Regions from separate parts of the Burkholderia mayonis genome, predicted to be linked through region 2. Evidence: predicted binding sites of a transcription regulator. Region 2 holds the regulator's gene; the other holds the start of a gene.
What was found. The regulator FNR, encoded in region 2, switches genes on or off when oxygen is low (the NO sensors DNR and NnrR bind a similar motif). The targets are predictions, from matches to a motif close to TTGATNNNNATCAA.
Positions count from the first base shown of each region.

Region 1: the regulator FNR is predicted to act here: its motif matches at 1,724-1,737, upstream of WS70_RS23385 (universal stress protein).

Region 1 is NZ_CP013387.1:1,081,770-1,085,134, reverse strand. Features, by position in the region: gene WS70_RS23395 (universal stress protein) at 1-82, shown strand, start outside; gene WS70_RS23390 (universal stress protein) at 82-918, shown strand; gene WS70_RS23385 (universal stress protein) at 1,182-1,640, opposite strand; gene WS70_RS23375 (response regulator) at 2,213-2,860, shown strand; gene WS70_RS23370 (hypothetical protein) at 2,921-3,157, opposite strand; gene WS70_RS23365 (DUF1488 family protein) at 3,218-3,365, opposite strand, start outside.
Region 2 is NZ_CP013387.1:156,517-159,881, forward strand. Features, by position in the region: gene WS70_RS19345 (LysE/ArgO family amino acid transporter) at 1-584, opposite strand, end outside; gene WS70_RS19350 (LysR family transcriptional regulator ArgP) at 692-1,585, shown strand; gene fnr (fumarate/nitrate reduction transcriptional regulator Fnr) at 1,624-2,376, opposite strand; gene WS70_RS19360 (universal stress protein) at 2,526-2,993, opposite strand.

The DNA.
Region 1 (3,365 bases), 930 kb from region 2:
CCGCTGCCCAGTGATGATGATCCCTGCCCGCAGCGTGCCGGCCGACGACGCGAACGCGACTCATCCGACGGAGACTGCGTGATGAAATTCAAGACTTTGCTTGTCCATATCGACGACAGCCGCCAGAGCGATGCGCGCACCGAGTTCGCGCTCGACCTCGCGCGGCGCTGGGACGCACATGTGATCGGCCTGTACGTCGTGTGCCAGGATCTGCTGCGGCCGCTCTTTCGCAGCGACGAAAGCCTGCGTCTCGCGGCGAACGAGGCTCAGCACGCCGCACGGCGCGACGAAGCGCAGGCGCGCTTCACGGCCGCGGGCAAACGCTCGGGCGTCAACTTCGAATGGCGCGCGCCGGCCGGCCCGCCCACCGACGTCGCGACGCTGCATGCGCGCCACGCTGATCTCGTCGTGCTCGGCCAGCCCGATCCGGGCGACGACACGGCGTACATCGAACAGCATTTCGTCGACGACGTCGTGATGAGCTGCGGCGTTCCGGCGATCGTGCTGCCGTTCACGGGCGCGATGCGCACGTTCGGCGAGAACGTGCTGGTCGCGTGGGACGGCGGCCGCGAGGCCGCGCGCGCGGTCACGGACGCGCTGCCGATCCTCAGGCGCGCGCGCTTCGTGACGGTGGAAAGCGTTCTGCGGCGCCGCAAGACGGGCGCCGATCTCGCGCCTGCCGGCATCGACGTCGCCGCATACCTCGGCAGGCACGGCATCCAGGCGTCGTTCTCGGCGTCGGCGCATGTGCCCGGCGTCGAAACGGGCGCGGTGCTGCTGAACCGCGCAGCCGACCTGCACGCGGACCTGCTCGTGCTCGGCGCATACGGCCACACACGGACGCACGAGCGCGTGCTCGGCGGCGTCACCCGGACGATGCTCGAATCGATGACGGTGCCGGTGCTGCTGTCGCACTGAGCGGCGCCGCGTCCGCGAGCCGGTGCCGGAACGGATACCGGGGCGCCGGATCGGCGCAACCGCCCGCCGGCCCGGGCCGATATGTACGAAAGAAAGGCGCCCGCTTCCGGGCGCCTTTCGCTTTTACATCGCGCTCGCGTCGTACAGTTCGTGGTGCTTTCGCGATGCTTTCAGCCGGCGATTCCGACGACTGATGCCGTCTCGCCGCGTCAGCGAACGCGCGCCCGATGCCGCAATGCAACAGCCGGGCGCGACGATCCGCGTCACTGCGCGGACTCGTCGTAGCGGCGCAGCAGCACCGGCCGATCCGCGATCCGCAGCAGCGATTCCGCGACGCTGCCGAGCAGCAGCCGGCGAATGCCATGGCGTCCGCTCGTGCCCAGCACCACCAGGTCGGCGTCGCATTCGGCGGCCGTGCGCATCAGCACCACCGCGACGTCCTCGCCATACGAATCGATCGCGCGCACCGTGCCTTCGACGTGATGCTGCGCGAGCCGCGCCTTCGCGTCGGCGAGCACGCGGGTCGCGATCTCGCTCGCCGAGCCGTCTTCCTCCTGCGGCTCGATGTACGCGGCATTGACGTCGACGAGTTGCGGCTTGTGCTCGACGACGCAGACGGCCGTCACCGTTGCGCCGAACGTCTCGGCGATCTTGATCGCTTCGTCCAGCGCGACGCCTGCGCTGCGGCTGCCGTCGAGCGCCGCGAAGATTCGTTTGTACATGGTCGACACCTCCGGGAGAACACCATTCGATCGCGTGCGAACACGCCCTGCCGAGAGTCTCGCGCGACGCGCACGGCCCGCCGTTGACGAGGATCAAGTGTGCGCTCGGGGTGCGCGCACGGCCTACGCAACGCTCGTCGAACATGCGGCGTCGCTTCGTTCGCCATGCCTGCTGCGCAATCCCATTAGCCAAAAACAGCCAATTCGAGCACAATTCATCTCAATATTCATGATAAGAGGCCGTGGCCCACTTGCGAGGGTGTCCGTGCGTTCGGGACGCCGCATCGCAGCCGGCCTCGACCGGGGAGTAAAAGCTTGACGACCGCTCGTGCGACGGTACGAAACGAACGCATGCACGCCGTGCCCTGCACCGGTTCGCCGGTGCGGGCCCGCGCCGGCGCGTTCGCGGCCGCCGGCGCGTTCGGCGCCGGCCGGGCCGGACGCGGCTGCGCGGCGGCCGGCCGCCCGCGCGGTGCGCAGCCGTGCGACCGCCCTGCTCCGTCCGCCGCCGAACGCGCCGCGCACCAGTCGACCTCCCCGACGCAATCGTTTCGACAGGAATATCTCCACCCATGATCAAGGTTTTGATTGCCGACGACCACGCGCTCGTGCGCGACGGCTTGCGCCACATCCTGCAGAATGCATCCGGCTTCGAGGTCGCGGGCGAAGCGTTCGACAGCGCGACGACCATCTCGCTCATCCGCTCGACGCCCGCGCAGGTGCTCGTGCTCGATCTGTCGATGCCGGGACGCAACGGTGTCGAGCTCATCAAGCAGATCAAGGACGAGAAGCCCGCGCTGCGGATCCTCGTGCTGACGATGCACGCGGAGCAGCAGTACGCGGTGCGCGCGTTCCGGGCGGGGGCGTCCGGCTATCTGACGAAGGAAAGCGCGAGCTCGGAGCTCGTCGGCGCGGTGACGAAGGTCGCGTCGGGCGGCGTGTACGTGAGCCTCGCGATGGCCGAGCGCTTCGCGCAAAGCCTGAACGAGCCGGCCGAGACGCTGCCGCACCATCGGCTCTCCGACCGCGAGTTCGACGTGTTCCGCCGGATCGCGTCCGGACAGACGCTCACGCAGATCGCCGACGAGCTGTGCGTCAGCGCGAAGACGGTCAGCACGTACAAGACGCGAATTCTCGAGAAGATGCAGATGCCGCACGAAGCGGCGCTCGTGCGCTACGCGCTGCGGCACAAGCTGATCGACGACCCGGACGAGGATTGACGGCCGCGGGCGGGCCCGCACGCGGCGGCTACGCGCGGCCGGCGCGCGCCCCGCGCGCCCTCACAGGTTGAACGCCTTCGACATCTTCAGCTCGATCCAGGTCATGCCGGCGCGCAGCCCCTCGAGCATCGCGTCGCGCTCGGTCGGAAACGTCCTGCTGTGCCGGAACGCGTGCTTGAATGCGCCGCTCGGCGCGCCGTGCATCACCTTGATATCGCACACGTAACCGCCCTGCACCGGCGACGTCGTCACTTCGACCGTCCAGTCGCCTTCCTGAATGTTGCCTGACAACGTCATGTCGCTCTCCTGCCGAATCGGCCGCCGCGGCGCAACGCGAAGCCGCGCGGCGCGCGGGCGCTACTCGTAAAGGAATCGAAAGAACCCGCTGTGCAGCAAGACCGGCTTGCCGCCGATCTCGGTGAGCATCCGGCGCGCGGCATGCTCGATCTTGCCGCGGTGCAGGTCGAACGCCGTAAGCAGATCGTCTTCCTTCAGCGATGCCGCG
Region 2 (3,365 bases):
CCGCCGATCGCGCCATCGAGCACGCGCCATGCAAGCGCGCGCTTGAACCACGGCGCGAGCAAACGCGCGCCATATCCGAGCGTGACGAACCAGATCGCGCTGACCGTCATCGCACCGATTGCGAATGCGCTGCGCGCGCCTTCCGGCTCGCGCGCGCCGGCCGTGCCGATCAACAGGAACGTGTCGAGATACACGTGCGGATTGAGCCACGTGAACGCGAGCGTCATCAGCACGATCGGCCATGCGCGCTGCACGGGCGGCGCGACGGCGGCGCCCGTCGCGTCGAACGTCTCGTGGCCGGGCTTGAACGCGCGGCGCAGCGCGCTCAGGCCGAACCACGCGAGATAAGCGAGGCCGACGTACAGCACCGCGTGAACGAAGGTCGGGTAGCGTTCGACGAGCACCGACGCGCCGCCGACGCCCGCGCCGATCAGGATCATGTCCGACAGCGTACAGAGCAGAATGATCTTGCCGACATGCGAGCGCATGATTCCCTGCCGAAGGATGAACGCGTTTTGCGCGCCGATGGTGACGATGAGCGATGCGCACAGCATCGCGCCGTGAGAAAAAGCGATCCAGTTCATGTTCGTTGTTGCTTCAGGCGATGGACTAACGGAGCGAGAGGCGCTAGTCTGCGATGATCGCTTGAGTAAGAAAAGCTAAATAATCTAATGCTGATTAAGGAAAACTGATGCTCGACTACGCGTTGCTCGATGCGCTCGCCGAAGTGATCCGTCACGGCTCGTTCGAACGGGCGGCGAAAGCGCTCAACGTGTCGCCTTCCGCAGTGTCGCAGCGCGTGAAGCTGCTGGAGGAGCGAGTGGGGAGCGTGCTCGTCAAGCGCGGGCAGCCGTGCGTCGCGACGACATCGGGCGCGCTGTTGTGCCGCCACACCGAGCGCGTGCGGATGCTGGAAGCCGAACTGTCCGGACACATGCCAGGATTCGCCGGCGTGGAGACGGGCGCATGGCCGATACTGCGCGTCGCCGTCAACGACGACAGCGTCGCGACCTGGTTCGTCGACGCAGTCGGCCCGTTCTGCGCGGAAAGCGGCACGCTGCTCGATCTCGTGATCGACGATCAGGACTACACGGCGGAACGGATTCGCGACGGCAGCGTGCAGGGCGCGGTGACGGCGCTCGCCGAGCCGATCCAGGGCTGCCGCTCGACGCGCCTCGGCCGGATGCGCTATCACGCGGTGTGCTCGCCCGCGTTCCACGCGCGCTATTTCGGCAACGGCATCAACCGCGACGCGCTGCGGCGCGCGCCGTGCGTGATGTTCAATCCGAAGGATGGCCTGCAGGCACGTTTCATCCGGCGCGTGACGCGAGTGGATCTCGATCCGCCGCAGCACTGGATTCCGCACGTCGCCGGCTATCTGCGCGCGTGCGAGGCGGGGCTGGGCTGGGGAATGTGTCCGGAGCGGATGATCGAGCGTCAGATCGCCGCGGGCGAACTCGTTGATTTGTCAGAAGGAAAGAGCATCGACGTCGAACTCTACTGGCAGAGCTGGCGATTGTCGATCGGCTGGCTCGATGAGTTCAGCGCGGCGCTCAAGAAGCGTGCCGCGCAGTTTCTCGATTGATTCGATGTGATGCGATGAAAAAAACGAGCCGCGCGGGTTTACAGGCGATGGAGGCCGTCGAAATCGACGATGCGGACCACCCGGCCCTGCATCTCGATCAGCCCGCGCTTGTGGAATTTCGACAGCGTGCGGCTGACGGTTTCGAGCGTCATGCCGAGATAGCTGCCGATGTCTTCGCGCGTCATCCGCAGGTTGAATTCGTTAGGCGAATAGCCGCGCTTCATGTAGCGCGACGACACGTCGAGCAGGAACGCCGCGACGCGCTCCTCAGCGTTCAGCGAGCCGAGCACCATTGTCTGCGACGTCTCGCGGACGATCTGCTCGCTCATCAGCTTGTGCATTCGCAATTGCATCGTGCCGGCTTCCGAGCACAGCGTCTTCAGCGCGCTGTACGGAATCACGCAGACCGAACTGTCTTCGAGCGCGACCGCGGTGCGCGGATGCGCGTCGTCGCAGATGCCGTCGAGGCCGAGTGCTTCGCCCGCGAGATGCAGGCCGGTAACCTGCTCGCGGCCGTCGTGGCGTGTGGCGATGGTCTTCAGCGATCCGGAGCGAACCGCGTACAGGTTGTCGAAATTGTCGCCTTCGCGGAACAGCGTTTCGCCGCGCCGGACCGGGCGTGCGGTGCAGATCACGGATTCGAGACGCGCGAGCGCCTCGGGTGCGAGCCCTTGGGGCATGCAGAGATGGCGCATCGCGCACGTCGAGCAGTGTGCGGCCTGACGCGGTGCCCACGTGCTGGAGGCATGGACGGGAGCGGCGGCGGCGGGTCGGGCGACGGGCGTAAGCATGATGGATGGCTCTGAGGTTGAATCAACAGGGCCATTGTCCCATCGTGGGCAAAGCCTGTTTAGCGACAAAACGCCGCGACGCTCCGTGCGATTTCCTTGTTCGGCCGCAACGCGCGGTTGCGGCGAAACATCGCATCCATTGCGTTCGGTCAGCTTTCCTGATCTTCCGGATGGGCGGCGGACGGGATCAGCAGCACGGGCAGCGCCGAGTGACGCACGCACTGTTCAGCGACGCTGCCGAGCACGAGTCGTTTGAAACCGCGGCGGCCGTGCGTGCCGAGCACGAGCAGATCGGCGCCGAACGCCTTGGCGCCGTCGACGATGAGCGACGGCACGTCGGCGAGCGACGACGCTTCGCCGATTTTCATCGCGCCCGTCACGCCGGCTTCCTGCATCTTCCGCGCAAATTCCTTCGCCAGATCGTTGCCCTGCTGAAGCAGTTGCGTGCGCAGGATCGACGGATCGTAGCCGGGCACGTTGTAGTAGATCGCAGCATTTTCCACGACGTAGAAGGGCTGCAGTTGCGCGCCGCTCGTCTTCGCGATGTCGAGCGCCGCGTCGAATGCGTGGCGTGCCGTTTCGCTGCCGTCGACTGCAACAAGAATGCGCTGGTACATGATGTCTCCGTGGTGCGGTTGAGAAAAGATCGGCCGTTCGGCCGATCGAGTTTGACGATGTCTTTTTACAAGGTAAACGATTACTGACTACGGTGCAGCCAACTGACGCAGCCGAGTAAACGCGGCGCCCGACTTTTCCGGTTTCGATCGAATGCGGCGTTTTTTTGCGCGCGATTTGCGTGTCGACCGGGTCGGCTCATGCCGCGTTCCTCAATGCCGTAATAGACTTGACCGGATCTCGGGCTTGCTCGCCTGCCGACGCGAGCCGATGCTGATTTGAAACACATCGGGCGATACCGTTCCCGGTGTTTCGTGCGGCGTTCGATGGAGGACGGCCGGCGCTGGCGTCGGAGATGCGTGCCGATGGGCGTA